4 regions of the Roseibium algicola genome follow, and region 4 is predicted to be linked to each of the others. Evidence: predicted binding sites of a transcription regulator. Region 4 holds the regulator's gene; each other region holds the start of a gene.

Region 1 (7,287 bases), 1.2 Mb from region 4:
CCATTACAAAAAAAAGTTTCTTCATTCCGATCCCCCATCAGCATCGGGCTGGTGCCTCAACGATGCGATTCTCAATCAAAGTGACGTTACGAAAATGTCCTTGCCGCACTCTTAATTATTATGTCGCAAAACGGCGTTCGGGAAAATCTCACGTTGATGTGACCACCGACCATGTCCTGCGTCTGTGCTGAAATTGCAACGGATTTTTCGTGAAAAACGCGATGAAGACGCGTTCGCTCGCTGAGATTGTGGAATTTGCCCGCCTTGGCATAAATCGTCAGCTATCTTTGATCCGGATTGGGCGATTCTGCGCCTGTTTCCGAATCGTATGACCGCGATTCAGATCGCGCCAAAACGGCGCGTGGCTACTGTTGTTGGTCTGTCGACAGACAAAAAAGAACCCGCGGCAAAAGCCGCGGGTCTGGTGTTTTCAGCTGAAGCGGCGTTCAGCCGAGGTTCAATTCCTTGAAGAAGTCGTTGCCCTTGTCATCAATGACGATAAAGGCCGGGAAATCCTCGACTTCGATTCTCCAGACGGCTTCCATGCCCAGTTCCTCGAACTCGACCACTTCCACCTTTTTGATACAATCCTGCGCAAGGCGAGCGGCCGGACCGCCGATGGAGCCGAGATAAAACCCGCCATGAGCCTGGCAGGCGCGGCGCACCTGAGCGGAACGGTTGCCTTTGGCCAGCATGACCATGGAACCGCCGGCTGCCTGGAACTGATCGACGTAAGCGTCCATGCGTCCTGCGGTTGTCGGACCGAACGAACCTGAAGGCATTCCCTCCGGTGTCTTGGCCGGGCCAGCGTAATAGATCGGGTGGTTCTTGAAATAGTCGGGCAGGGGCTCGCCGCTTTCCAGCCGGTCGCGCAGCTTGGAATGGGCAAGGTCGCGGGCAACGATCAGCGGTCCGGAAAGCGACAACCGGGTCTTGATCGGGTGTTTGGAAAGTTCGCCCAGGATTTCGGACATCGGCCGGGTCAGGTCGACCTTGACCACATTGTCGGACAGGTGGTCGTCGGTGACCTCCGGCAGGTATTTTTCCGGGTGCATCTCGAGCTGTTCCAGGAAAATACCGTCTTTCGTGATCTTGCCGACGGCCTGCCGGTCCGCAGAGCAGGACACGGCGAGGCCGATTGGCAAGGACGCGCCGTGACGCGGCAGGCGGATGACACGCACATCGTGGCAGAAATACTTGCCGCCGAATTGGGCGCCGACGCCGGTTGCCTGGGTCAGTTTGTGGATCTCGGCTTCCAGCTCAAGGTCACGGAAGGCATGTCCGAGTTCCGACCCTTGCGTCGGCAGACCGTCAAGATAGCGGGCCGAAGCCAGTTTTGCTGTCTTGAGGTTCATTTCCGCAGACGTGCCGCCGATGACGATCGCAAGGTGATAGGGCGGGCAGGCAGCAGTACCGAGTGTGAGGATCTTTTCCTTGAGGAATTCCACCAGCCGGTCATGGGTCAGCAGGGATGGTGTGCCCTGGAACAGGAAGGTCTTGTTGGCCGAACCGCCACCCTTGGCCATGAACAGGAACTTGTAGGCATCTTCACCTTCTGCATAGAGCTCGATCTGTGCCGGCATGTTGTTGCTCGTGTTCTTTTCTTCGAACATCGAAATCGGCGCGAGCTGGGAATACCGCAGGTTCTTCTTGAAATAGGCGTCTCGGGAACCTTCGCCGAGTGCGGCTTCGTCCGACCCGTCGGTCCAGACCCGGCGGCCCTTCTTGCCCATGATGATTGCGGTGCCCGTGTCCTGGCACATCGGCAGAACACCGTGGGAGGCGATGTTCGCGTTTTTCAGGAGGTCAAACGCAACGAATTTGTCGTTCTCGGTCGCTTCCGGATCTTCCAGGATCTTCTTCAGCTGTTCCAGGTGGCCTGGACGCAGGAAATGGTTGATGTCCTTGAAAGCCTCTTCGGCAAGAAGGCGTAGACCTTCAGCTTCGACAACCAGTACCTCTTCGCCGTTGAAATCGGCTGTCTTGACGTGGTCCGACGTCAGTTTCCGATACGGGGTCTTGTCTTCTCCCTGAGGGAAAAGGGCGCTGTGCTGATAAGCTGGAGGTGTGAGCGGAGCGTTCATAGGAGGCTTTCCTGATCTGGCTGCTTCCCGTCACATCGGGAAGCGCTGGAACGTTGAGTGCTGTTCTCATACGGCAAAAAGGCTGCGGACGCCAAGTGCCGCAGCCTGATCAAATGGTCGGAGCCGGAAGTCTTGTTTGCCGAACGCGATGTCAGCGGATCGCCGTAAGATCCAGGGTAACGGTGACGATATCTCCGACCGTGTCGGTGCCGACGCCGCTGCCAAGCTGATAGTCGAGCCTGTTGACAATGGCCGTCCCCTTGGCTGTGGCGGTGTCGCCCGCGATGTCCAGAGTGAAATCCATCTCGACCGGCTGGGAAATTCCCTTGATGGAGAGCGTGCCCTGTGCCCGGTAGCTGTTGCCTTCGACAAGTTCGACAGTGTCGGACGTGAATTCGGCCGTCGGGAAGTCCCCGGCGTTGAACCAGTCCTTGCCAGGCAGGGTGCCATCGAACTGGGCGTTGCCGGTGGTGGCGCTCATGGGTTTGATTTCAGCGCTGATCTTGGCGGTCTCAGGGGCCGCAGGATCAAAATCGATGTCTGCTTCCCACGACGCGAAGACGCCAGTCAGCGTGCCGCCGCCCTGTTTGACTTCAAAGCCGAGCTTGCTCTTGTCCGGATCGACTTTCCAGGTGTCGGCAAACGCCGGTGCGGTGAAGGTCGTCGCCGACAGGACTGCAACGGCATATGTAAAATGCTTCAATGTCATCTGCGGATTTCCAGTTCGTGTTGTCAGCTATCGGCCTTGGCGGGTGCGGTTGAAATCATGCGTTTCAACGTGGCGTCGCGGGCGATGAAGTGGTGTTTCAGCGCAGCTGCGACATGGACGGCAATCAGCGCAATCAGCAGATAGGCGCCGTATTCATGCAGCAGCTTGAAGAAGGTTTCCGCCTGTTCCTGCGAACCAAGCACACCTGGAACCGGCAGATGCGGCACTGGCCAGGTGTTGAACAGGATGGTCGGAATGCCCCACGGCGAGGCCGATACCATGAACCAGCCGGTCAGTGGCAGAGCAAACAGAAGCGCGTACAGGCCGACATGCCCCAGATGCGCCCCGGCCTTTTCCAGCGGGTGCATGTTGTCAGGCAGTTTCGGCGAAGGATTGAGAAGGCGCCAGACAAGACGGAGCACGGCAAGCGTCAGAACCACAAAGCCGATCGACTTGTGCAACTGATAGAGCTCAAAGGTTGCCTGTTCGGTCGGGGGAAGCTGGTGCATGTAGAGGCCGAGGCCAAGCATGCCGATGATCAAGACTGCCATCGTCCAATGGAACGCAATGGCGATTCTTCCATACCCGGTTGAAGTGTTGCGCAGCATGGCGGCTCCTGGAAAACGGAGGCCGGTCTGTCCGGCCTCCGAGGGTGTTCACTTAGTTGGTCGCGTCGGACTTGAGCGCTTCGGAATGGAAGGTCACGGTAATGTCGTCACCTACATAGGGAACATACATGTCCATTCCATAGTCGGAACGCTTCAGAACTGTGGAAACGGCAAAACCGGCAGCTTCCTTCTTCGCCATCGGGTGCTCACCAAGTGCTGTGACATCAACGGTCAGGGTCACCGGCTTGGTGATGTCCTTGATGGTCAGGTCGCCGGTCACTTCCAGCTGGTTGTCACCGGTCTTTTCGACCTTGGTGCTCTTGAAGGTCGCCTTCGGAAATTTTTCAGCGTCAAAGAAGTCCGCGCTCAGGAAGTGCGCGTTGCGCTCTGCCCAGAACGTGTCGAGGCTGCCGACGTCGATCGTGAATTCGATGGAGGAATTGGCAGGCGTGTCCTTGTCAATCAGCAGCGTGCCTTCCCATTCGCCGAAACGGCCTTCGGTCGTGGAGTAGCCAAGGTGGTTATAGGAGAAAGCCAGGTTGGCGTGGGACTTGTCGAAGTCGTAGGCCACCGGTTCGGCAAGGGCGGTGCCTGCGACGAGGGACAGGGCAAGCGCAGAAGCTGCGAGACGGATCATGATCAAACCTCATAGATGTTACCAGAAGCGTTCGCTCATGAACGCTGCAGACTGGAACATAGGAAGAAAATTGTGCGGTGCAATTTGACTGACTGTTCGTAAATGCTGAACAATAATTCAGTTGATTTCTTCACCGTTAACTGTGTGGCTTTGGAAAGATTTTCAAGCGTCAGGGGGATAGAACGTCGACCCTGCGGTATTGGGGGAGAATCGCGATAGAGTTCCGAGCCTGAAGTGAATTGTCCAGTCATTCAATTAAGGGTTGTCGCGGCCAGTAAGCACATGAAATTGCGAGGGAAGTTGCAGTGTCATCATTTCATCAAGAATTTCAGGCACCTGTTTCATCGACTTCCCTCTAGAGTGGCCGTTTGCCAGCCCTATCCAAGCTCCGGATATCACTCTGGAGACACAGGAGACCTAACCGTGAAACAAGCCGTCGTTGTGTGCCACCGCGGAGCCAGCCTTCAGGCTCCGGAAAACACGATTGCCTCGCTCGAGGGAGCAATTGCGCTTGGCGCCGAGGTTGTCGAGTTGGATGTTCGACCGTCCAGGGATGGCATCCTCTACGTGATGCACGATGCAACTGTTGACCGGACGACGGATGGAAGTGGCCGAATTTCGGATATGACTTCCGACGAAATTGACCGTCTTGATGCAGGAAACTGGTTCAAGGAGACCTTCAAGGGCGAGCGAGTTCCAAGGCTCGATGCGTTTCTGGATACCTGCAAGGGCCGTATTGGCACCTATGTTGAGATCAAGGAAGGCGACCCAGCGGAAATTCGCGACATGCTGGCAGTCCGCGGCATGCTGAGTGACGCCTGGACGTTTTCGTTCGATCAGGCAATCCGCGCTGAAGCCCGTGCAAAGGTACCGGATCTGCGACGCATGGTTCTTTACGCTCACGTTGGTTCGGTCGAGCGCGCCGTTGCCCAGGGTGCGCATATCCTGGAATTCCATGAAGATGACCTGGAAGAGAACCTCATAAACGAGGCAAAGCAGGCCGGATTGATTACGCAGATGTTCTACGCCGGGTCTGAACGAGCCGTTTTCGAGAAAGCCGTGCGCTGCGGCGTCGAGCAAATGAACATCGACCAGGTCGAAATTTTCAAGTCCGTGGAAAAAGAGCTTTTGGCAACCGTCTGACGCTTCGGCGTGATGCAACTCGCATTCAGACGGAAATCATTGACTGGCGTGGCCGGGAACCTACGGGTTCCTGGCCGTTTTGTTTTGGAATGATAGAAAAAATATTTTGAGCGTCATACGCCATTTCGATCAGGCATCGCAGGTATCTATGATTGTGATTTTTCTCTAGTTATCCAAAAACACAATCTTAAATAGTTTTAATATTAAAATTTTATCTAATATGGGAAAAAGTTGGAAACGTTGGATGATAGAACAATTTTTACTAAAAGAATGAAATAAAAAGGTTTCCCATTATAATTCAAGTCTTGTTAACGGGGGCGGAATAGCTTGCCGAGCTTCTGAAGCCGGGCCAGGAGAGGGCTCCCATGTCCAACAAAATAAACGTCAATCGCTCAGGTCAGGCCAGTTGCATGGCAGCAAAAGCTGATGACGTTGGGCTGTTCTGGGATCGCCGGATGCGGTTGGCAGCGTCGCTTCTGCTGGCTGCCCTTATGGCCTTCTGGTTTTCTCAACAGGCATTGTCGCAAGACGTGGAGACGGGTGGCACGCCGTGGCACTGGTCGGTCGAACGCGTCAGCGGCCGGGTCATGGTGCAAACGCGTACCGGCGAGACCTTTGCTGTCAAGCGTGGCATGACGGTGCGCAAGGGATGGAAGATCAAGACCGGCGGTGGGCGTGTAGTCATCAATCGGGGTGAAGAAACATTCGTTGTTTCTCCAAATTCTGTTGTGACGCTTGAGCCGAAGGGCGTCCTGATCAAGCGAATGGTCGTCTACCAGGACCGTGGCCAGGTAGATGTGGACGTAAAGCGCCGGTGGTATCGGCACTTCAAGGTGGAAACCCCTTTCCTTGCCGCTGTTGTCAAAGGAACTCAGTTCAGGGTTAAGGTCGGCAACAGGACTGCGTCGGTCAATGTGGGTCGGGGCGTTGTCGGTGTTCATGATTTTGCATCCGGAGATCGTGCCGACGTGGGCGCCGGTCAGGCGGCCGCAACTAACCCTTCGCGCCGCGTCGGTCTATCCGTCAGCGGGAAGAACAAGCCTGCGGTGCGTTCTGGCCCCAAACGGGCCCCTTCATTCGAAACGCGCGTAGTGAAAAACGTGCCAGCTACCAAAGCTGAAGCAAGAGCTGCCAATGGCGGCAACCGGGGCAATGCTGGAAATTCCCGCTCGGGGAACAACGGCAATGGCAACTCCGGTGGCAATGGCAACGGAAATTCCGGTGGCAACGGCAATGGCAATTCCGGTGGCAACGGCAATGGCAATTCCGGCGGCAACGGCAATGGCAATTCCGGTGGCAACGGCAATGGCAACTCCGGCAGCAACGGGAATGGCAATTCCGGCGGCAACGGCAATGGCAATTCCGGCGGCAACGGCAATGGCAATTCCGGCGGCAATGGCAATTCCGGCGGCAATGGCAACGGCAATTCCGGTGGCAACGGAAATGGCAAGGGTCGGTAACGCCACTCCGTCTGCGAAAAGGCATCGCCCGGGATATTAAGTCTCGCTGCTGCTGAAGGCGTTCCAGGAATATGACGACAAGCAATCCGTATTGCCGGACGCAAGTCGTGGAGGTCGGGCTGGGTAACTCCGTATGTTACGGAAGATTACCTAGCTCCTTTCTGTTTTGAAGTAGTCGTTTATCGCAACTAGTGACGAGCATAGGCAATATTTTCCGCCTGTCTTCACGTTGGGTTAAACGCTGAAATGCTACACAGGATGTGTAGAGCTCAATAAACCTGTCCGTGGGTTCTGCGCACGGCGTTGACATTCAGTCGTAACGTGTTGAAGAGCAAGATGAAAAAAGACGCTATGTATTCAGTCGAGCGGAAAGCAGGAACACTTCTGCGGGTCCTCTTGCTTGCAGCTCTGGTCCTGTTTCCTGCTGCTGCGAATGCTTCGGACTGGGTCGTCAAACGTGTGTCCGGCATCGTTTATTTCGTTGCGCCTGGCGTGGAGGCTTTCCGTGTCAAAAAGGGCATGGTGTTTGAAAAAGGCTACACCATCGGAACCAGGGCAGGTGCCCGCGCTCTCATAGGCAGAGGCGGCGAAACCATCGCCGTTGGGCCAAACACAACCTTTGCCATGTCATCATTCCGCAGCAATG
Region 2 (7,287 bases), 2.6 Mb from region 4:
TCAATCCGGAAGAACTCACTGCTGTCTTGCCGGATCGGGCGGATGCCGATGCATTGATCGAGGCCGGAACGGTTTTTGCGGTCACTGGCCCGGAAGACAGGGTCGAGAGCCGCGGCGAGGATTTCCTGCTGCGCAACGGCGATCCACTGATGTCACGCGTGACGGCCACCGGCTGTGCCGGCGGTGCGGTTCTGGCGGCGTTCCTGAGCATCGAAAAGGACAGGGCGCTTGCAGCTGCTTGCGGACTGTCCGTCTTCAACATTGCCGGCGAAATCGCTGCCGGCCGGTCAGGCGGGCCAGGCAGTCTGGTGCCGGAGTTGCTCGACGCACTCTATTGCCTGACTGACCGCGACATTGAAGCCCGTCTCAAGACCGGCTGACGCAGGCTTTTCGGCATCTACTCCCAGGAGGTTCCCATGACCGCAATTGCGGTAACCATTGCAGGATCGGATTCCGGCGGCGGAGCCGGCATTCAGGCTGATCTCAAGACCTTTTCCGCAAATGGCGTCTTTGGTGCCAGTGTTATTGCAGCCCTGACGGCGCAGAACACGCTTGGCGTCAGCGCCATTCATGATGTGCCGCCGGAGTTCGTGCGGGCCCAGATGACGGCCGTCTTTTCGGACCTTGCCGTCAAGGCGACAAAGATCGGCATGCTGTCGCGTGTCGATACGATCGAGGTGGTAGCTGAAGGGCTTCGGGCACATGAGACAGGCCCGGTTGTGCTTGACCCGGTGATGGTGGCTGCCTCCGGTGACCCGTTGCTTGCCGACAGTGCGGTCGACACGCTGATTGCCTTGCTGCTGCCGCTGGCCGATATTGTTACCCCGAACCTGCATGAAGCTGCCCGCATGTTGCAGGGCGACGTTGCCGCGGACGAAACGCAAATGCAGGCGCAGGCAGAACGTCTGCTCGGTCTTGGAGCCAATGCGGTTCTGCTCAAGGGCGGGCACGGGTCTGGCGCGAATAGCGCCGATCTGCTTCTGGATCGCAACGGCAATGCGGTCTGGCTCAGGTCAGAGCGGATCAAGACCGATAACACGCATGGCACCGGTTGCACCCTGTCATCCGCGATTGCCTCGGGTCTCGCCAAGGGGCAGGACATGGAAGCGGCCGTCAGGTCCGCAAAGTCCTATATTCAGGCCGCCATCGCCGCTGCCGACACACTTCACATCGGCAGTGGTCACGGGCCAGTCCATCATTTTCACGCGTTCTGGAGCAAGTGAGATGACCGATCAGCCAAAGACCGAAACCGGACGGATCAGCCGTCGCGGACTTCTGGGGGCTTCCGCCGCCGCCGGTGCAAGCGCATTGGCCGCCCCGGCGGTGGCGCAGGAGCAGGCGACGCTGGAATGGAAGATGGTCACGTCCTGGCCAAAGAACTTGCCAGGGCCCGGGGTCACGGCGCAGCGCATTGCCGACAGGATCGAGTTGATGTCCGGCGGTCGCCTGCGCGTTCGGCTTTATGCTGCAGGGGAACTGGTGCCGGCTCTGGGCGTGTTCGAGGCTGTCTCGGCGGGGACGGCGCAGATGGCGCACACGGCCTCGTTTTTCTGGCAGGGCAAGATCCCGGCTTCGGTCTATTTTACCGCGATCCCCTTCGGTTTGCTGCCGCATGAGCATATCACCTGGATTGAGCAGGGGGGCGGCCAGGCGCTTTGGGACGAGCTTTATGCCCCGTTCGGACTAAGGCCCGTAATGGCCGGCAACACCGGCGTCCAGATGGGTGGCTGGTTTAAGCGCGAAATCAACACTCTTGACGATCTCAAGGGGCTGAAGATCCGCATGCCGGGCCTTGGCGGCGAAGTGATGCATCGGCTTGGGGCGACGCCTGTCAGCCTGCCACCTGCAGAGTTGTTCCAGGCGTTGGACAGCGGCGTGCTGGATGCGACGGAATTCCTGGGTCCCTGGTCGGACAGGGCAATGGGGTTCCAGAAAGCAGCCAAGTCCTACTACACGCCGGGGTTCCATGAACCCAACGGCACCGGTGAAGCGCTGTTCAACAAGGTGGCGCTGGAAGGTCTGCCGGAAGACCTTGGCGCAATCGTTCTGGAGGCCTGCAAGGCAGAAAACGGCCGCTCGCTTGCAGAAAGCGATTGGGAGAATGCAGGCGCACTGAAGCTCCTGCAGGAAGAGGACGGCGTTACCGTCCGTCCTTATCCGGACGACGTTCTGGACGCTTTGCGGGAGACTTCGGCAGTCGTGCTGTCCGAGTTCGCGAGCAAGGATGCGCTTAGCCAGAGGATCTACGACAGTCATATGGCTGCGCGGGCACGCCTTGCCCCCTGGAGTGACGTTGCCATGCGTCGCTTCCTCGAAGCTCGCGACAGCTAGGCTTGCCGCTTGAGGTCGCAAACAAGGAATGGAGTGCGGTCCTGGACCATCTCTTTCTGCGAGCCGGTGCAACCCACCGGTTCGCAGCTTGCAACCTGCCTTGCCGGAAAAGCTGTAATTGGCCGGACAGTGGCGCTGCGCCTGCTGACAAACATCCTGACAAAAATTCAATTTCGAATGGAAAGACTACTGCCCAACGGTGTGCCGACGCGATTTCCGTTAGGAAAGGTGATTGGCGTTTTTACCAAGGAATATCAAGGGACTTGTCCTACAAAAGATCCACATTCCGTCACGAAACCTGTGGCAAAGCCGCAACGATTCACCGTTAAATTACGTTATCGGAAACTGACATTTCGAGTGCCTGTTTTTTAGGCAAATGTTTGAAAGTGTGTCGGTGCGATGGCGAAGAGACTCTGAACCTGTCGTTTTTGAAGTGTTTTGAATGTCTACGCAGCAATACCTACCAGAAAAGCTGCGCATTTCGCATTGCAGCATGAAAAAACGACCGCATAACTGACGTAAATATTCAGTTGAAACGGACGGCATTCTCCTAAAACCCTGTCTCAGGTTGTCATCAAGCATCCGGTGGCTAGGGGATGGGAGGAAACTCAATGCCGTGGGTAAACAAGAAATCAGTTCTACTTGCTTCTACAGCTGTAGCTCTATCAATGGTTGCAAGCTCTGCGTTCGCAGGTGGTTTCGCACTTAGAGAGCAGAGTGCCTATTATCAAGGAATGTCTTTTGCGGGGAACGGAACGACGGGTGAGTCCATCTCCTCGATGTTCTGGAACCCGGCAACGCTGATTGGTGCGGGCAAAGGGCTTACGATTGAATCGCACAGTTCTTTCATCATGCCTGAGTCCGATATCGACGGAACCTTTACGCCCGGAGCACTGACAACCGTCAATGGTGCGACCAGCAGCACAGCGGGCAGCGGCGACATTGCATCGGATGCCTGGGTACCGTCCACCTACACAGCTTACCGCTTCAATGATCAAGTGGTGTTCGGCCTTGCCGTCAATGCGCCGTTCGGGCTTAGCACCAAACCGGAGCAGAACTGGGCAGGCCAGTATTATTCCCGATCATCCGAAGTGTTCTCGGTCAACGTTAATCCGGCCATCGCCTATCAGATCAACGACATGTTCGCTGTCGGTGTCGGGGTCCAGGCGCAGTATCTGCAAGTCCGGCTGAAATCGGCCTATCCGTTCTCTACCTCTGCGGCGACGACCGAGTTCAAGGGGGAAGGCTACGGCATTGGTGTCACCGCGGGCCTGACTGTGCGGCCTTGGGAGGGGACCGAGATCGGTCTTGGCTACCGGTCCGCGGTCGCCAACAATCTCGACGGGTCCTACATCAACCCGGGCGGGCGCTTTTTTGCCGGCATGACCCCGGTTTCCTTCGCGGGCAATCGTGCAGGCATCGAGGCGACAGTCGTCACGCCAGAAACCGTTACTCTGTCGGCAAGTCACCGCATCAACGATACCTTCAAGATCGCCGGTACGGTTGAATGGACCAACTGGTCCCGCCTGAAGACAGTGCATCCGAGCAGTGATGGCGGCACGGCAACCACCAATCCGACCGGTTTGCCAAACCTGGAATTCAACTACGACGACGGTTGGTTCTTCTCGGTGGGTGGCGAGTACAACTGGAACCAGCAGGTTACCCTGCGTGCAGGTGTCGGCTACGAGCTTTCGCCGATCGATGAGGCCATTCGTTCCACGCGTTTGCCGGACAACGATCGTCTGTGGTTGTCGGCCGGTATGACATGGTCTCCGTCGGACAATCTCGCTTTCGACATTGGCTACTCACACCTGATACCAGCCGACACCAAGATCGATATCTCGGGTAACCACCAGGACTACAATTCCAATATCGGTACATACACAGGCAAGGTCGATAGCCAGGTGAACATCATCTCGGCCGCGCTCAGATACACCTACTGAGCGGAAACCCGCTGATAAAAACAAACAAGGCCGGGGCATATGCTCCGGCCTTTCTTCATGACTTTGGACGCTTAGAACGCCGCCGGATAGAGCCCGCCATCCATCAGGATGTTCTGGCCGGTGATGTAACCGGCATGGCGGGAGCACAGGAAAGCGCAGGTCTGGCCGAACTCCTCGGCTGAACCGAAACGTCTTGCCGGGATTTCCGCTGCCTGTGCCGCCCGGACATCCTCGATGCTTTTACCTGACTGCTGCGCGGCGCGCTCGAAGCCGCCTTTCAGACGGTCGGTGTCCATCTTGCCGGGCAGCAAGTTGTTGACCGTCACGCCGTGGGGGGCAAGCTGGCGGCAGACGCCGGCCAGGAATGCCGTGAGCCCCGCCCGAGCACCGCTGGACAGATCGAGCCCTTCGATCGGCATCTTTACCGAAAGCGAAGTGATGTTGACGATGCGGCCGAAACCACGCTCCTTCATGCCGGGGACAACCACCTGGATCAGCTCGATGGGGGTGACGAAATTCTGCACCACACCTTCCATCAGCGCCGCACGGTCCAGCTCGGAATAGTCGCGCCGGGGCGGGCCACCGTTGTTGTTGACCAGGATGTCCGGATCCGGGCAGGCCGCCAGAAGCGCTTCTTGTCCCTCCCGTGTGGAAACATCCGCTGCGATGGCGGCAACGCTCACGCCGAAGCGGTTCTGCAGCAGGGTGCGGGTTTCTTCCAGAACCGTTTCGTTACGTCCGTTCAGGACGATATCGCAGCCTGCTTCCGCCAGTGCTTCGGCGCAGCCCTTGCCGAGGCCGCGGCTTGACGCACAGATGATTGCCTTTTTGCCCTTGAGGCCGAGGTCCATGAACGTTCTCCTTGATGCAGGTTGGACATGCTTTGTGGCTGGCAAAACCCGATGCTGTCAAATGCCGTCAGGGACATATGGAGCCGGTCAGCATCCGGCAAGATGTTCGTGAAGCAACGGAATGAAGTGAGGGAGGCCAATACCCGATCCGTGCCGGTGTTAATCATTAAGCTGGAAAACAAACAGGCCCGGGGAAGTCTCGCCGTTTGTCATAATAGTGATACTTGAATCGCGTCTATAGCGCTCCAAAGGGAATTTGGAGAAGTGCTATGTCTACCGCTGAGGCATCGCGGCATTACCGGGCCTTGTTTATTTCCGACGTCCATCTTGGCACGCGCGGTTGTCAGGCGGAGATGCTGCTGGACTTTCTGAAGGACAATGAAGCCGAGACCATCTACCTGGTCGGCGACATTGCCGATGGCTGGCGTCTGCGGCGGTCCTGGTACTGGCCACAGCTTCACAACGACGTGGTGCAGAAGATCCTGCGGAAGGGGCGCAAGGGAGCGCGGGTCATCTATATTCCGGGAAATCACGACGAGTTTCTGCGCAGCTTCCTCGGTACGCATTTCGGCGGTGTCGAAGTGACCGACAGCATCATTCACGAAGCTGCCAACGGCAAACGCTATCTGGTCATTCATGGTGACCAGTTCGACGTGGTGATCCGCCATGCCAAGTGGCTGGCCTTCTTTGGCGACAAGGCCTATGTGACCGCGCTCGGCGTCAACACCTGGCTCAATGTGGTTCGCCGCCGTCTCGGCCTGACTTACTGGTCACTGTCCGCCTGGGCCAAGTTGAAGGTCAAGAACGCGGTCAGCTTTATCGGACGTTTCGAAGAAGCCCTGTCCGACGAGGCGCGCCGGCAGGGCGTCGATGGCGTCATTTGTGGTCATATTCACCACGCCGCGGACCGTGATATGAACGGCATTCACTACATCAACACGGGTGACTGGGTGGAAAGCTGCACTGCGGTTGCCGAGCACCACGATGGAACATTTGAGGTGATCCGATGGGTGGACCGTACCCAGGAGGAGGCCGTGCCGGCGAAAGCCAAGGAAGCACCGGTCGCCGCATGAGTTCCATTCTGATTGTGACGGATGCCTGGCATCCCCAGATAAACGGTGTGGTTCGCTCGCTGGAGCGCACAGCCGAAGAACTCGAGAAGATCGGCGTGCGGGTGGAATTCCTGACCCCTCAGGAATTCACGACGCTGCCTTGTCCGACCTATCCGGAAATTCGCCTGTCGTTGACCCATCGCGGCATCGTGCGCCGGAAGATCGAGGATTACGGTTGCGAGCATCTGCACATTGCAACGGAAGGCCCGCTCGGGCTTCTGGCGGCAAGCGTCGCCAAGAAGGCTGGGCGCCCGTTCACCACGAGTTACCACACCCGGTTTCCCGAATATGTTTCAGCCCGGCTCCCGGTTCCGCTGACTTGGTCCTACAGCTGGCTGCGCCGGTTCCACAATTCCGGCTGCGGCTGCATGGTCGCCACACGGTCGCTGGAGCAGGATCTGCGTGATCGTGGTTTTACCAATCTGATGCGCTGGTCGCGCGGCGTGGATGAGCAGCAGTTCAAGCCTTACGAGGGCTCCGTTCTGCCAGCCGACCTGCCGCGTCCGGTGTTCATGTATGTCGGCCGGGTCGCAATCGAAAAGAACATCAAGGCGTTTCTGGATCTCGACCTGCCGGGCTCGAAGGTGGTGGTCGGTGGAGGCCCACAGCTTGACAGTCTGCGCCGGGAGTACCCGGGGGTGCATTTTACCGGTTCCAAGGTGGGCGAGGATCTCGCAAGGCATTATTCCGACGCGGATGTCTTCGTGTTTCCCTCACTCACCGACACTTTCGGCAACGTGATGCTTGAGGCCCTGGCCTGCGGCGTGCCGGTTGCCGCTTTCCCGGTAATGGGCCCGCTCGACGTCATCAGCGATACGGGGGCGGGTGTCTTGTCGGAAGATCTGCGCGAAGCGGCTGAAGCCGCGCTGGATATCCCACGCGAACATTGCCGCACGATTGCCATGAATTACACCTGGGCGGCCAGCGCACGTCAGTTCCTGGACAATTGCATTGAAGCCCAGGACATACACAACGCCCGTACGACGCAGGGAAAAGCCGCCGAATAAGGCGGCTGCCCTGATGTGCAATGACGTCGCGCAGTGCGGCAAA
Region 3 (7,287 bases), 1.0 Mb from region 4:
GGTTCTGCCGATTGCCATGATCGTCGTGGTGAGTTTCTGGGGGGCGACGGAATTCTCGATCTACCCGGCCTTCCAGTTCGACAACTACGAATTCCTGCTGACGTCTCCAGTGACCTACCAGGTGTTCTTCAACACGGTGAAATACGCGTTGATCACCTGGGCGATCACACTGGTGATCGGATTTACCGTTGCCTATTTCCTCGCCTTTCACGTGCGCACGCTGACCTGGCAGATCGTTCTGTTTCTGTTGTGCACGATCCCGTTCTGGACATCCAACATCATCCGCATGATCTCCTGGATCCCGTTCCTGGGCCGCAACGGCATCGCCAATTCCACGTTGATCTCGATGGGCGTCATAGACGAGCCGCTGGATTGGCTGCTCTTTTCCGATTTTTCGGTGATCCTGGCCTTTGTCCACCTCTACACGCTGTTCATGGTGGTTCCGATCTTCAACACCATGATGCGTATCGACCGCTCGCTGATCGAGGCAGCCTATGACAATGGCGCCACCGGTCTGCAAACACTCACCAACGTCATCATTCCGCTGACCAAACCCGGCATCATGATCGGTTCCATTTTTGTCGTCACGCTGGTGATGGGCGACTTCATTACCGTGCGCTTCATGTCCGGCAGCCAGAAGGCCAATGTCGGCAGGTTGATCTCCAACGACATCGCGCTTTTGCAATATCCCTCTGCCGCGGCAACAGCGGTCATCCTGCTGATCACGGTGCTTCTGGTGATCTCGATCCTGCTGCGCTTCGTCGACATCCGGAAGGAGCTCTGATCATGGAAAAACGTTCCCGCTCCTTCTATGCGCTTGCCGCGTTCTTTGGCCTTTTCCTGGTTTTCCTCTATGGCCCGACAGTCACCATCGCGATCCTGAGTTTTCAGGGACCGCAGGGCGGGCTGACCTTCCCGATGCGCGGCGTCTCGCTGCACTGGTTCCACGACCTGTTCGAACAACAGGCCGTCGGGGATATCTGGGGCAGTTTCTCGCGCTCGCTCGTGCTTGGTCTCATGGTCATGGTGACAACGGTCGTTGTCTCCGTCATGGGCGGCCTTGCCTTCCGCAAGCGGTTTCCCGGGTCCGGTGCGATCTTCTATCTGATCATCACCTCGCTGGTGATCCCGTCGATCCTGGTTTCTCTTGGTGTCGGCCTGATCTTCTCCCAGTCAGGCCTTGCCGTGCATTGGTCGACCTCGGGCTTCGGCGCGCAGCTGACGTGGACCTTGCCCTTCGGTCTGCTGATCATGTTCGCGGTTTTCAACCGTTTCGACAAATCCTACGAGGAAGCCGCGCGCGACCAGGGCGCAAGCGCCTGGCAGACTGTCCGTCATGTCGTGCTGCCGATAATCGCGCCGATGCTGATCGGGGTCGCCCTGTTCGGTTTCACCCTGTCCTATGACGAGTTTGCCCGCACGCTTCTGACGGCAGGCAGCTACAACACGCTGCCGCTGGAAATCTACGGCATGACAACAAACGTCACGACGCCAGTGATCTTTGCTCTCGGCACTCTGACAACCGCCTTCTCCTTCGGCATCATCGGCCTGTTCCTGGCCATTGTCGTCATCCTGAACAAACGCAGGTCACGGCACGGCTCGGATGCCGGAAAGGGCATGGTCTAGGGCCTTACATGCGCGACATACACATCCTCGTCATCAATCCGAATTCCACGGCTTCAATGACGCAGAAGATCGCGGCGGCTGCTCGCGCCGCAGCCGGTCCCTTCAGCCGGATTACGGCCATCAATCCACTGGAGGGACCGGCAGCCATTCAGGGACCAGCGGATGGCGAGGCTGCCCTGCCCGGCCTGTTCGATCTCTTCGAGCGCTCGCTGAAAACCGACCCAAGCATCAGCGCGGTCATCATCGCATGTTTCGACGATACCGGCCTGTGGGAACTGAAGGCGAAATCCCGTGTCCCGGTGGTTGGCATCGGCGAGGCGGCCTACCATGTTGCCTCCGTGGCGGCCGAACGGTTTTCGGTGGTTACCACCTTGTCCGTCTCCGTACCGGTGCTGGAAGAGAACCTGCAGCGCACCGGCCTTGCCGCCCGATGTGTCAGGGTGCGTGCATCGGACGTGCCGGTTCTGGAACTGGAAAACCCCGAGAGCGATGCCCGCCACAAGATCGAAGCGGAAATCCAGGCCGCTCTCAGACTGGACGGCATCGGCGCAATCGCACTCGGTTGCGCGGGCATGGCGGATCTGGCCGCCGACCTGACGGCACAATTCAAGGTACCCGTCATCGACGGTGTAGCGTCCGCTGTGCGTCTTGCAGAGGCGATCACCGCCTAGGCGTCCCCTCGCCTGCTAGTGGTCCAGAATGACGTCCGCCTCCGTGCGGAAACTTTCCACGGCCGAAAAGAAGACGTCGAACAGCATACTGCGCTCGTCGCCGAGCGAGAAAACCACTTCCTCGTATTGGCGCTGCATGTCCGAGACCGGAACCCGGTGAACGACATCGGTTCGCCCGGTTCCGAACCGCCACATGAAACCGACCCCAAGGCCATTGACCACTGCTTCATAGACCGCGTCACGTGTGTCCAGGGTCAACAGCGGCGACGGCTCGAACCCGGCGGAACGAAAGGCCCTGTCGACCACCCGTTGGGTGGAAGATCCCCTTGTTCGGAAAATCAGGGGTTCGGCCATCAGCCGTTCGCAGGTCACGGCCGCCTCCCGGGACAGCGGGCTGTCGGGATGGACGATGGCAACGACATTCTGCCTTGCAAGCAAGGCGCGCCGGAAGCGGCCATCCGCAGGCACATCCGGCAGCACACCTATGTCGACTTCGCGGGTCAGCACTGCCCGCGTGATCCGCTCATGCGAACCTGTTTCCACCGCGATTTCGATGCCTGGGTGCCGCTTGAGAAACTGCGCGATCAATGCCATGCCCGGCATCGAATTTCCCAACCCGATTTTCAAACGACCGTTCAGCAAGGTGTTGTGACGGGTCAAAAGCCGTGTTGCAGCGCGTTCGGCTTCTGCCATGCGCTCGGCGACGTCACATAGCTCGTTGCACAGCGGTGTTGGCGACAAGACACCGTTTTTCCGGTCGAACAGGCGTACGCCGAATTCCGCTTCAAGGTCTTTCACATGACGCGCGACGGCCGGCTGCGAAATCTTCAGCGCCCGTGCCGCTGCAGCATATGAGCCTCCGGACGCGACCGCGTTGACGGCCCGAATGCGCGACAGGGAAAGGGTCATTCCAGGTTTTCTCCGATTAGCAAAGCCAAAGGTTTGATCACCTCAAACCATAGGTTCGCTCTGTTACGGCAGCGTCACAGAGTGACGACAATTTGATTGCGACTTCAGCGGGCCACGCCAACGGAACACGGCCCTTCCTGACCAGAACAATCCGCCTGCCGTACCGGCGGATCCTCAATGCCGATCGGTGGTACCGAAAGGCAACCGGACAGATATGGACTTCGCAATGCGGGCTCGCAAAACAACAACAATTCAATGGCTTGGCGCCGCGGAGATTGACGGCTATGCCGCAATCCTGTGCGATCTGGACGGCTGCCTGATAGCCGCCGGACGAGCATTGCCGGGCGCGGAAGATTTTGTCCGGGCTGCCGGCAAAAGACTATCGATCGTTTCAAACAACTCGGCCGACACATGCGTCACGCTATCGGCAAAACTGAACGCAATCGGCCTGTCGTTGCCGCAGGAAAGCATCTTTCTTGCAGGTGAGCTGGCTGTGCGCACGATCGCAGCGGAACGTCCGGGCGCGCGCATCCACGTAATTGCCGAACAGCCGCTTCACGCTCTTGCAGCGGAACTCGGCCTTGAGCGCGCAAACGACCGGACAGACGTCGTCCTGCTTGCCCGCGATACAAAGTTCACCCTGACCGGACTGGAAAAGGCGTTGCGACTGCTGGAGCAAGGCGCAGAGCTGGTCGTGACCAATCCGGATCTTTCCCACCCGAATGCGGACGGTCGCCCGGTGCCGGAAACCGGCTCCCTGCTTGCAGCTTTCAAGGCGTGCTGTCCGGAGATCGCACCAAGGGTTATCGGCAAACCTCAGCCGTTCCTCATCGGCGCGGCACTTGAAGCTGCGGGCGTTCCGGCGAGCGAGGCTGTCTTTGTGGGCGACAACGCCGCGACCGACGGCGCGGCGGCAACCCTTGCCGGTCTTGATTTCATTCACCTCGTCGCAACGCCCTCGCCGATCGTGAACGGGGCTCCCGTGAAAGAGCCGATACCGTCCGCTCACCCATCGCCAGTGGAGGCGAGCGCATGCTGACCTACGTTCTGCGAACCCTTTTGCGGATGGCGATCACCCTGTTCCTCATCGTGACGCTCGTCTTCTTCGCGACCAGGCTTTCCGGAAATCCGGTCGATTTCGTTCTCGGCGAAGGCATCACCAAGGAAGACCGGGCTCTCCTGATCGCTTACTACGGTCTGGATTCCTCCATCGGCACCCAATACTGGCGCTATCTCAGCTCCGTGTTTTCCGGCGAGTTCGGACTGTCCTTCCTGGAAAGGCGGCCGGTTTCGGAAATCGTTCTCGAACGTGCCTGGCCATCCTTGAAACTGCTGCTGAGCGCGGTGTGCTTCACACTGATAGTTTCCATACCGCTTGGCATTTTGGCCGCCATCTATCGCACCAGCATCGTCGGCAGCGTGGTGATGGTGGTCGCCTTCCTCGGATATGCCGTGCCGTCCTTCATAATCGGCATCCTGCTGGTGCTGATCTTTGCCTACACGCTCAACTGGCTTCCCGTCATCGGTGATGGAACTGCGCTGCATTTCATCATGCCGACGCTTGCCATTTCCGGCACGCTGGTTGCTGCGATCACCCGCTTCACCCGCAACGCCATGCTGGACGTGCTCGGCCAGGACTACATGCGCACAGCCCGTGCCAAGGGCCTGCCGGAGTGGATCGTCATTCTGAAGCACGGACTGCGCAACGCGTCGATCACGCTGCTTTCCGTGGTCGGACTACAGATCGCCAGCCTCGCGGCGGCGGGTAGCGTTGTCGTGGAATCGATCTTCGCATGGCCCGGTATCGGCGATCTCCTCGTCCGGTCCGCCATCCTGCGTGACTACCCCGTCCTCCAGTTCGGTGTCCTGTCCGTCGCTGTCGCGGTCATCGTGATCAACGCAGTGGTCGACATCGCCTACGCCTTCGCGGATCCGCGCATCCGCCTTGCCAAGGGATAAGCGCATGACCGACGCAACGCACAACCTGTCTTCGCCGCGTAATACCGGCACAAGAACATACCGTCTGCCGATCTGGTCGGATGCGAACTGGATTGTCCGGATCGCGTTTCTCATCGGCCTGATCCTGATCGTGACGGCACTCGCCGCACCCTGGGTAGCCCCCTTCGACCCGAATGCCCAAAGTCTCATTTCCCGGCTGCGTCCGCCAATCGGGTTCGAACGCTACAAGGACGGCTTCTATTTCGGCACCGACGAACTCGGCCGGGACATCTTCTCCCGCTGCATCTACGGCCTGCGGCTGACCTTCGCACTCGCCCTTGCGGGAGCCGTCATAGGTCTTCTGATCGGCGGTACATTGGGTCTGATGGCCGGCATCATCGGCGGTGTTTTCGAAGAGGTCATCATGGGCCTGGTCGACGCGCAGATCGCCATTCCCTTCACCCTGATCGCCCTTCTCATTCTGGCAGTCATGGGCTCATCCCTGGACGTGATGATCCTCGTGCTCGGTGTCTACGGCTGGGAGCAATACACGCGGATCGTGCGTGGTGAAGTGAAGAAGCTGATCCAGATGCCCTTTGTCGAAGCGGCACGTGCAGCAGGTGCAACGCCGCTCCGGATTGCGGTGAGGCACATCCTGCCCAATGTCGTCTCGCCGATCGTCGTCCAGTTCACACTGAACTTTTCCAACATCGTCATCCTGGAATCGACCCTGTCTTTCCTCGGTCTCGGCGTTCAACCGCCAACCGCAACGCTCGGATCGATGGTCGGCATCGGCCGCGATTACTTGCCGACGGCCCCCTGGATCGTTCTCGCCCCCGCGATGGTGATCCTGCTCCTCACATTCGCAGTCCAGATCCTTGGCGACTGGCTGCGCGACAAGGCGGATGTCCGTCTCAGGTCCCGCTGACCGAACCCAACCACAGAAGCCGGAACGGCCGACGCTCCACCCTAGCAGCCTTGGAGGCTCGATATGACCAAACTACTGGCAACCACCGCTCTTGCTTCGCTCATGGCGACAAGTGCCTTCGCAACAGAACTCACCGTTGGTGCAGCCAACGTGTCCAGCTACCTGGATCCGGGCCGCGATCACTCGAATGTCGGCTCACAGTTCTACTACAACGCCTTCGATACGCTGATCGCAAAGAACCACGACACCACCGACACTGAATGGCAGCCGGGCCTTGCGACTGAGTGGAAACTTGTCGAACCGACGATCATGGAACTGAAACTGCGTGAAGGCGTGAAGTTCCACAATGGCGCCGACATGACCGCCGACGACGTCGTGTTCTCGCTGAACCGGATGTATCAGGCCGACTTCCCACCCTATCAGGTGCGTGCCCGGGACCGTCTTGAAAACTTCGAGAAGGCCGAGAAGGTCGATGATCTCACCGTACGCATCCATGCAAAGCGCCCGGAGCCTCTTTGGGAAACACTGCTGAACCTGCAGCAGGTCATGATCATTCCGGAAGCTTACACCAAGAGCCTTGCAGGCGACCCGGACAAGCTTGAGCATGATGACTTTGAAGCCTTTTCCCTGAAGCCGGTCGGCACAGGCCCATACAAGGTTGCCGAATTCGTGCCGGGCGAAACAGTGGTCTGGGAACGTTTTGACGACTTCTGGGGCAAAAAGGCACCCCTCGACAAGGTCACTGTCCGGCATATGCCGGAGACTGCTTCACGCATCACGGCCCTGAAAACAGGTGAAGCCGACATCGTCACCAACATCGCACCTGACCAGCTTCAGCTGATCGAGAACGATCCGGACATGAAGGCCGCCGGCAGCGCCACTGCCCTCTTCCACGTCATGATCATGAATGTGAACCATCCGAAACTGAAGGATGCCCGCATCCGTCAGGCCCTGTCGCTCGCCATCGACCGTGACACGCTGAACGAAGCCCTGTGGGGTGGCAAGGCCGTGGTTCCATCCACGCACACGCTTGCGGAATTCGGCGAACTGTACCAGCCGGAGCTGACCACCTTCGAATACAATCCGGAGAAAGCCAGGGAACTGCTCAAGGAAGCAGGCTATGACGGCTTCGAAATCACCTACGACACCGCGCCGGGCTACTACACCAACGGCCTTCTGGCGGCCCAGGCCATCATGGAGATGTGGGCGGAAGTC
Region 4 (7,287 bases):
TGAACATTATCGCTATCATCCTGCGCCGCAGGTTTGAACGCCGCTGGTAAGGATTGCTCCGATGAACGAGATGCCGAATTTTGAACAGGCGAAAACCATGACCGACAGCAAAATTTCCGCGAACAAGGTGCAGGTCTATTATGGCGATACCCACGCCATCAAGGACGTGGACATCGAGATCCAGCCGCGGTCCGTGACTGCCTTCATCGGTCCCTCCGGATGTGGCAAGTCGACGTTCCTGCGGACGATCAACCGCATGAACGACACCATCGACATCTGCCGTGTGGAAGGGTCGATCAAGATCGACGGTGAGGACATCTACGATCCCAAGGTCGATCCCGTACAGCTGCGTGCCAAGGTCGGCATGGTTTTCCAGAAGCCGAACCCGTTTCCCAAGTCGATCTACGACAACATTGCGTATGGTCCGCGGATCCATGGTCTGGCCCGCAACAAGTCCGAGCTTGATGAAATCGTAGCCTCCAGCCTGCAGAAGGCCGGGCTTTGGGAAGAAGTCAAGAACCGTCTGGACGAGCCGGGCACCGGCATGTCGGGCGGTCAGCAGCAGCGTCTGTGCATTGCCCGTGCGATTGCCGTCAGCCCGGAAGTGATCCTGATGGACGAACCGTGCTCGGCGCTTGACCCCATCGCGACCGCGAAGGTGGAAGAGCTGATCGACGAACTGCGGGAAAACTTCACCATCGTGATCGTGACCCACTCGATGCAGCAGGCTGCCCGTGTGTCTCAGCGAACCGCGTTCTTCCACCTGGGTGTTCTGGTGGAGGAAGGTCTGACGGAGGACATCTTTACCAATCCGAAGGACAAGCGTACGCAGGACTATATTACGGGCCGCTTCGGCTAAGCATTTTTTAGGTTTCTGAAGGGGACACAGGATGTCTGAACATACAGTCTCGGCTTACGATGACGAACTGACGGCCATGGCCGGCAAGGTTGCCGAAATGGGTGGTATTGCCGAAAAGGCTTTCGCCGATGCGGTGTCCGCGCTGGTGTCGCAGGATCTGGAGCTTGCCAAGGCGACGATCAAGGGCGATGTCCGTCTGGACAGCCTTTACAACGAACTTGAAGTGAAGCTGATCGAGCTGATCGTCCGCCGCCAGCCGATGGGGCAGGACCTGCGTGAAATCACCGCCGCAACGCGCATTGCCAATGACCTGGAGCGTGTTGGCGATCTTGCCAAGAACGTTGCCAAGCGCGTCATCGCCATCGACAGCGACTTGCAGTCCAAGAAGCTCGCGATCGGTGTGGAGCACATGACGGAACTTGCTCTTTCGCAGCTCAAGCAGGTGCTGGATGCCTACGCCCGCAAGGATGCGGAAGCCGCCCGCCGGGTTCAGGAAGCCGACGCCGAGGTCGACGCGATCTACACGTCGATCTTTCGCGAACTCCTGACCTACATGATGGAAGACCCGCGGGTCATTACCCAGTGCGTCCATCTCTTGTTCTGCGCAAAGAACATCGAGCGCATCGGCGATCACGCCACGAACATCGCCGAGAACGTCTACTACATGGTCACTGGCGAGCGTTTGCCGGAAGACCGGGCAAAGGTCGACGAAACAGGCGCGGTCTGACCCGCCGGTAATCGTCGGATTTGCAGAAGATCTTAACGGCCGGCGCTTCGGCGCCGGTTGCGGTAATTGGAGCGAGATGTATGCCGAAGGTGCTCATCGTTGAAGACGAAGAACCGCTCAGCCTTCTATTGAGATACAATTTGGAAGCGGAAGGGTACTCGGTCGAGTCCTGTGTCCGGGGTGACGAGGCGGAAATCCGCCTGCGGGAAAGCCTGCCGGATCTGTTGCTGCTCGACTGGATGCTGCCGGGCCTGTCCGGAATTGAACTGTGCCGCCGCCTGCGGGCGCGCGAAGACACCGAGCGCCTGCCGGTCATCATGCTGACGGCACGCGGTGAGGAAGCAGAGCGCATCCGCGGCCTGTCGACCGGTGCCGACGACTACGTGGTCAAGCCCTTCTCGGTACCGGAATTGATGGCCCGCGTGCGCGCCATCCTGCGCCGGGCAAGTCCGGAAGTGGTGTCCAGCATGTTGCGATCCGGCGATATCGAACTGGATCGCGAAACGCACCGCGTTCGCCGCAACACCAAGGAAATACACCTGGGGCCGACGGAATTCCGCCTGCTGGAATTCCTGATGACATCGCCTGGCCGTGTCTTCTCCCGCGAACAACTGCTGGATGGGGTCTGGGGTCACGATGTCTACGTGGACGAACGCACTGTCGATGTTCACGTCGGTCGCTTGCGCAAGGCTCTGAACAAGGGCAAGGCGAAGGATCCTATCCGTACCGTCCGTGGTGCCGGATACGCCTTCAATGACCAGTTCACCTCTGCCACTGCCTGAGCGCAACTTGCAGAATGGAATTAAGGAGCCCGCTTTCAAGCGGGCTTTTTGTTTCTCAGCGGTTATGTGCCTTTCGCGGAACAAGGTTCTCTTCTGCGACCACCCCATCAGATGTGTCGGTGTCGGGGCTGATCCTGCGGTCCCTGTCGTGGCGGAGCGGTCAAACAAGGTTTGATTTGATGGAACGGAAACGACATGGATCGGTGCCAAGAACAAGCCGTGGGAGGTCACTGGTCGGGGTCGGGCATCTGGTCAATGGAAGGCCCAAACAAAAAAAAGCCCGCCAGATGGCGGGCTTTCTCATGAATTGGTTAGGTGCGAGGCTATCAGCCTGCCTGAGCCATCGTCTTGCGATCGCGGCGGCGGTCGGCGACCGGCTGATACGCGATCTTGCAGTGATGAGCGCAGTAGGGGACGCCGGCATCGGACTGGCGGCCGCAGAAGTAAAAGTCGTCGGTCGCCGGGTCGCCAATCGGCCATTTGCAGGTCCGCTCGGTCAGCGTCAGGATGGTAGCCCGCTGCGAGATCGGAACGAGCTCTGCAATCGGCTCTACGCGCGGCTTGGGGGCCACCACTGGTGCAGGCGAGATGTCTGCTTTAAGGGCCGTCGCGCCGATCGACTGCGGATGTGACGTCGTCGGTTTCTTCGGCGCTGCACCCGTTGCAGGAGCTGCGGTGCGCGGCCGGCGCGGCTTGGCGCTTGAAGAGGTGGACTTGGCGCGGCCGGACAGGCCAAGGCGGTGCACCTTGCCGATCACGGCGTTACGGGTAACACCACCCAGTTCGCCTGCGATCTGGCTTGCGCTCAAGCCGTCGCCCCAAAGCTTTTTGAGAAGCTCAACTCGTTCGTTTGTCCAACTCATTGCCGCACCCTTTAGTTTGACCGTCCTGCGGCCATTAACCCCGTGTTAAGCATGCGCAAGCACGCTTAATGCTGGCAGATCTAGTGCCTCTTGGTGATTTGCCTCACGAGATCTCGTGTCTGATTGCTGAGAGGTTACAATAACGTTAATTTGTCAGGCAACCACTCGACCCAAACCAGTTGGGGATGAAACGACTTTTCCCCAATTATGGCGAGGTCATTGAGAATTTTATGAAATCCGCCCTCCGCGGCACATGAAATGTCTTGTGCGCCATTTCCATTGACAGTGCATGGTACCGGCAGTGTATAAGAAAGCCGCTGCGTGCCGCCTCATCGGGGCGGCACGTTGCGTTTTGGCCCTTCGGCATCTTTTCAAGGTGACGGCCCGGCGTCGGGGCGACGCAGGGGACAGCAGGGGCGTTTAAAGGAGACAAACGAGGTTATGTCCGCGACTGCACTATTCGGAAATTACGCAAGATCGAACCTGTCTTTCGATCATGGGGAAGGCGTCTGGCTGGTTACCACCGATGGCCGACGATTCCTCGATTGCGGTTCCGGCATCGCGGTCAACGCACTCGGTCATGCCCATCCGCATCTGGTCAAGGCATTGCAGGATCAGGCAGCCAAGCTGTGGCATACCTCTAACCTGCACCAGATCCCGGATGGCGAACGGCTGGCGCAGCGCCTGTGCGCGGAAACCTTTGCCGACAAGGTGCTGTTCGTGAATTCCGGCGCGGAAGCGATGGAAGCTGCCATCAAATGCGCGCGCCGTTATCATTATGACAACGGCAACCCCGAGCGGTTCCACATCGTGACCTTCGAAGGCGCCTTCCATGGCCGGACCATCGCGACCATCGCGGCTGGCGGCCAGGCGAAATATCTTGAAGGCTTTGGCCCGAAGGCTCCGGGTTTCGACCAGGTGCCGGCAGGAGACCTGGATGCGCTGAAAGATGCCATCGGACCGCAAACGGCCGCGATCGCGATCGAGCCCGTGCAGGGCGAAGGCGGTATCCGCGAAATTCCGGCCGATTTCCTGCGTGCGCTGCGCAAGATCTGTGATGACAACGGCATTCTGCTGATTTTCGACGAGATCCAGACCGGTGTCGGACGGACCGGCAAGCTGTTCGCTCACCAGTGGACGGGCGTGGAACCGGACCTGATGGCAATCGCCAAGGGTATTGGCGGCGGGTTCCCGATGGGCGCATGTCTTGCAACGGCAGAAACGGCAGCGGCGCTGTCCCCCGGGACCCACGGCACCACCTTTGGCGGCAATCCGCTGGCCATGGCAGTCGGCAATGCCGTTCTGGACGTCGTTCTGGAAGACGGGTTCCTGGAAGGTGTCCGTCAGAAGGGGCTCAGCTTCAAGCAGAAGCTGGCCGGACTGGTGGACGGCCATCCGGACGTTCTGGCCGAAGTACGCGGCAACGGCCTGATGCTCGGTCTGAAATGCGTGGTGCCGGTAGCAGATTATGTGCTTGCAGCCCGTGAAGCCGGTCTGCTGGCAGTTCCTGCCGGCGATAACGTGGTGCGCATCATGCCGCCGCTGACCATGAGCGAAGAGGAAATTTCCATTGCTGTCGAGCGCCTGGAACAGGCTGCTGTCGCCATGGAAGCGAAATTGGCGGAAGGAGCGGCCTGATGACCGCAAACGGAACCTACCGGAACTTTCTGGATCTGACGGACTTCGAAGGCGACGAACTGCGCGCCATCCTGGACACCAGCCGGAAGATCAAGTCGAGCCGTAACGGCGTGCATCGCGGCCAGGGTCCTCTGGCCGGCAAGGTGCTGGCCATGATCTTCGAACAACCGTCGACCCGTACGCGCATTTCCTTCGATGTCGGCATGCGCGAGCTCGGCGGCGAGACCTTGATGCTGACCGGTGCGGAAATGCAGCTCGGCCGCGGAGAGACAATCGCCGATACGGCGCAGGTTCTGTCGCGCTTCGTCGACGCGATCATGATCCGCATCCTCGATCACAACGACCTGCGTGAACTTGCCGAAAATGCGACAGTGCCGGTGATCAACGGCCTGACCAAGCTCTCGCATCCCTGTCAGATCATGGCGGATCTGTTGACCTTTGAAGAGCATCGCGGTTCGATCAAGGGCAAGAGCGTTGCCTGGACCGGTGACAGCAACAACGTGCTGGCCTCCTGGATTCATGCCGCGCCGCGCTTCGATTTCGAATTGCGCATCGCGACGCCGGGCGAACTGGCGCCGCCGATGGACCTGATTGAAACTGCTCGTGCCAAGGGTGGTTCCATTCAGGTCACGACGGACCCATATGAGGCAGTCAAGGGGACCGACTGTGTCGTGACCGACTGCTGGGTGTCCATGGGTGATGACGATGCGGAATCGCGTCACAACCTCCTCAGCGCCTATCAGGTCAACAAACGCCTGATGGCTGAGGCAAACCAGGACGCCCTGTTCATGCATTGCCTGCCGGCCCACCGGGGTGAGGAAGTCACCTCGGACGTCATGGACGGTCCCAACTCCGTTGTGTTTGACGAAGCCGAAAACCGGCTCCATGCCCAAAAGGGCATTCTGGCCTGGTGCTTCGGCGCAGCATAAGGCAAGCCAAGTGGCACTTAATCTTGATGAACTGGGCATTACGCCTGCAGGGCTGGACGCTGTCCGGCCCTTTGCCGTGGAAGGGCTCGATGTGCGCGGCCGTGCGGTCGCGCTTGGTCCTGTCCTGGAAAAAATTCTGGACCGGCATGCCTATCCGGAACCGGTTTCGCGCCTGCTGGCGGAAGCGATCGTTCTGACCAGCCTCTTGGGCACGTCGCTGAAATTCGACGGTCGCTTCACGCTGCAGACGCAGACGAAGGGGCCGGTGTCCATGCTGGTCGTCGACTTCAAGTCACCCGACGCAATCCGCGCCTGCGCAACCTTCGATGCTGCTGAAGTCGCAGCGCTGATGGCTGACGGCAAGGCGACGCAGGAGGCCCTTCTCGGGCACGGACATCTGGCGATGACCATCGACCAGGGAATGCACATGCAGCGCTACCAGGGACTGGTGGAGCTGGATGGTGTTTCGCTGGAAGAAGTCGCACGCCGGTACTTCGAGCGATCCGAGCAGATCCCGACAGAAGTTCGTCTTGGTGTTGGTGAACTGTTCACCCGCCAGGAAGGCGAGGGTCACGTGAAAACCTGGACAGCCGGCGGGATCCTGATCCAGTTCCTGCCCGAAGCGCCGGAACGCATGCGCCAGGCTGACATCGATCCAGGCAATGCCCCGGAAGGCACGAGCCCGCACGAGATTGACGAGGACGATGCCTGGGTGGAAGCCAAGGTACTGGTCGAGACGGTCAAGGATGTCGAACTGACTGATCCGGAAGTCAGCGTGGAAATGCTGCTCTTCCGGCTGTTTCACGAACGTGGCGTCCGCCTTTTCGAGCCGCAGCCGCTGGTCGACAAGTGCAGCTGTTCTCGCGAGAAGATCGAGAATGTTCTCGCCGGGTTCAGCGACGACGACGTCGACCACATGACTGTCGACGGCAAGATCATCGTCACCTGCGAGTTCTGCAGCACCAGCTACGAATTCGACGGAAAGCCCGGCCAGTAAGCCGGACTGTCGTGAAATTCAAAAAGCCCGGATCGGAAACGGTCCGGGCTTTTTTCCTTGCTGCCTTGCGCGTAAGCCCTGGACTTGCGCTGCGCTTGTCCGGGTACGTAGTGGGCCCTAACTCGTGAGCCGATCCACGAATGCCCTGACTGCTTCGGCTGCCAGTTTGATGTTGCCGTCGAGTGTCGCCGGCGACTTGCCACGCGGTCCGAAGTCGTGGTTGCCGTCTTCCAGATAAGTCAGGCTGACATGAGCTGGCAAGGTGACTTCATCGAGTTCCGCCTTCGAGCCGAACGGATCCCGGTCGCCCTGGAGAACCAGAACCGGCCGTTTGGCGTCCTGCAGCGGCTGGAGCCGCCATTCGGCATCGGCCTTGCCGGTCGGGTGGAAAGGGTAGCCAAAACAGGCAACGCCCTTGGCGCGGCCAGGCAGCGAGCCGCCGCCTGCCAGCATCGCGGCGACCCTACCACCCATCGATTTGCCGCCGATCAG

What was found. Region 4 encodes PhoB, which activates phosphate uptake and scavenging genes when phosphate is short. Its sites were predicted from a motif close to TGTCATNNANCTGTCAT; they were not measured.
Region 1: B0E33_RS27980 (glycerophosphodiester phosphodiesterase family protein) is a predicted target of PhoB. The motif match lies at 4,345-4,361, and genes of this name have one in related genera.
Region 2: B0E33_RS21905 (UDP-2,3-diacylglucosamine diphosphatase) is a predicted target of PhoB. The motif match lies at 5,333-5,349, and genes of this name have one in related genera.
Region 3: B0E33_RS00480 (HAD-IIA family hydrolase) is a predicted target of PhoB. The motif match lies at 3,280-3,296, and genes of this name have one in related genera.

The regions. Positions count from the first base shown of each region.
Region 1 covers NZ_CP019630.1:6,059,618-6,066,904, reverse strand. The annotation lists gene B0E33_RS28005 (L,D-transpeptidase) at 1-25, opposite strand, end outside; gene B0E33_RS28000 (fumarate hydratase) at 447-2,084, opposite strand; gene B0E33_RS27995 (YceI family protein) at 2,236-2,793, opposite strand; gene B0E33_RS27990 (cytochrome b) at 2,817-3,401, opposite strand; gene B0E33_RS27985 (YceI family protein) at 3,454-4,038, opposite strand; gene B0E33_RS27980 (glycerophosphodiester phosphodiesterase family protein) at 4,462-5,181, shown strand; gene B0E33_RS31680 (FecR domain-containing protein) at 5,700-6,641, shown strand; gene B0E33_RS27970 (FecR domain-containing protein) at 6,978-7,287, shown strand, end outside.
Region 2 covers NZ_CP019630.1:4,730,065-4,737,351, forward strand. The annotation lists gene thiM (hydroxyethylthiazole kinase) at 1-380, shown strand, start outside; gene thiD (bifunctional hydroxymethylpyrimidine kinase/phosphomethylpyrimidine kinase) at 417-1,223, shown strand; gene B0E33_RS21890 (TRAP transporter substrate-binding protein) at 1,225-2,331, shown strand; gene B0E33_RS30985 (hypothetical protein) at 2,365-2,703, shown strand; gene B0E33_RS21895 (OmpP1/FadL family transporter) at 3,000-4,274, shown strand; gene B0E33_RS21900 (SDR family oxidoreductase) at 4,346-5,125, opposite strand; gene B0E33_RS21905 (UDP-2,3-diacylglucosamine diphosphatase) at 5,395-6,198, shown strand; gene B0E33_RS21910 (glycosyltransferase family 4 protein) at 6,195-7,244, shown strand.
Region 3 covers NZ_CP019630.1:103,598-110,884, forward strand. The annotation lists gene B0E33_RS00460 (ABC transporter permease) at 1-784, shown strand, start outside; gene B0E33_RS00465 (ABC transporter permease) at 787-1,626, shown strand; gene B0E33_RS00470 (aspartate/glutamate racemase family protein) at 1,635-2,297, shown strand; gene B0E33_RS00475 (LysR family transcriptional regulator) at 2,313-3,206, opposite strand; gene B0E33_RS00480 (HAD-IIA family hydrolase) at 3,433-4,245, shown strand; gene B0E33_RS00485 (ABC transporter permease) at 4,239-5,165, shown strand; gene B0E33_RS00490 (ABC transporter permease) at 5,170-6,072, shown strand; gene B0E33_RS00495 (ABC transporter substrate-binding protein) at 6,136-7,287, shown strand, end outside.
Region 4 covers NZ_CP019630.1:1,136,527-1,143,813, reverse strand. The annotation lists gene pstA (phosphate ABC transporter permease PstA) at 1-50, shown strand, start outside; gene pstB (phosphate ABC transporter ATP-binding protein PstB) at 98-859, shown strand; gene phoU (phosphate signaling complex protein PhoU) at 891-1,586, shown strand; gene phoB (phosphate regulon transcriptional regulator PhoB) at 1,667-2,368, shown strand; gene B0E33_RS05355 (GcrA family cell cycle regulator) at 2,695-3,231, opposite strand; gene B0E33_RS05350 (aspartate aminotransferase family protein) at 3,673-4,869, shown strand; gene argF (ornithine carbamoyltransferase) at 4,869-5,798, shown strand; gene B0E33_RS05340 (Hsp33 family molecular chaperone) at 5,809-6,795, shown strand; gene B0E33_RS05335 (alpha/beta family hydrolase) at 6,913-7,287, opposite strand, start outside.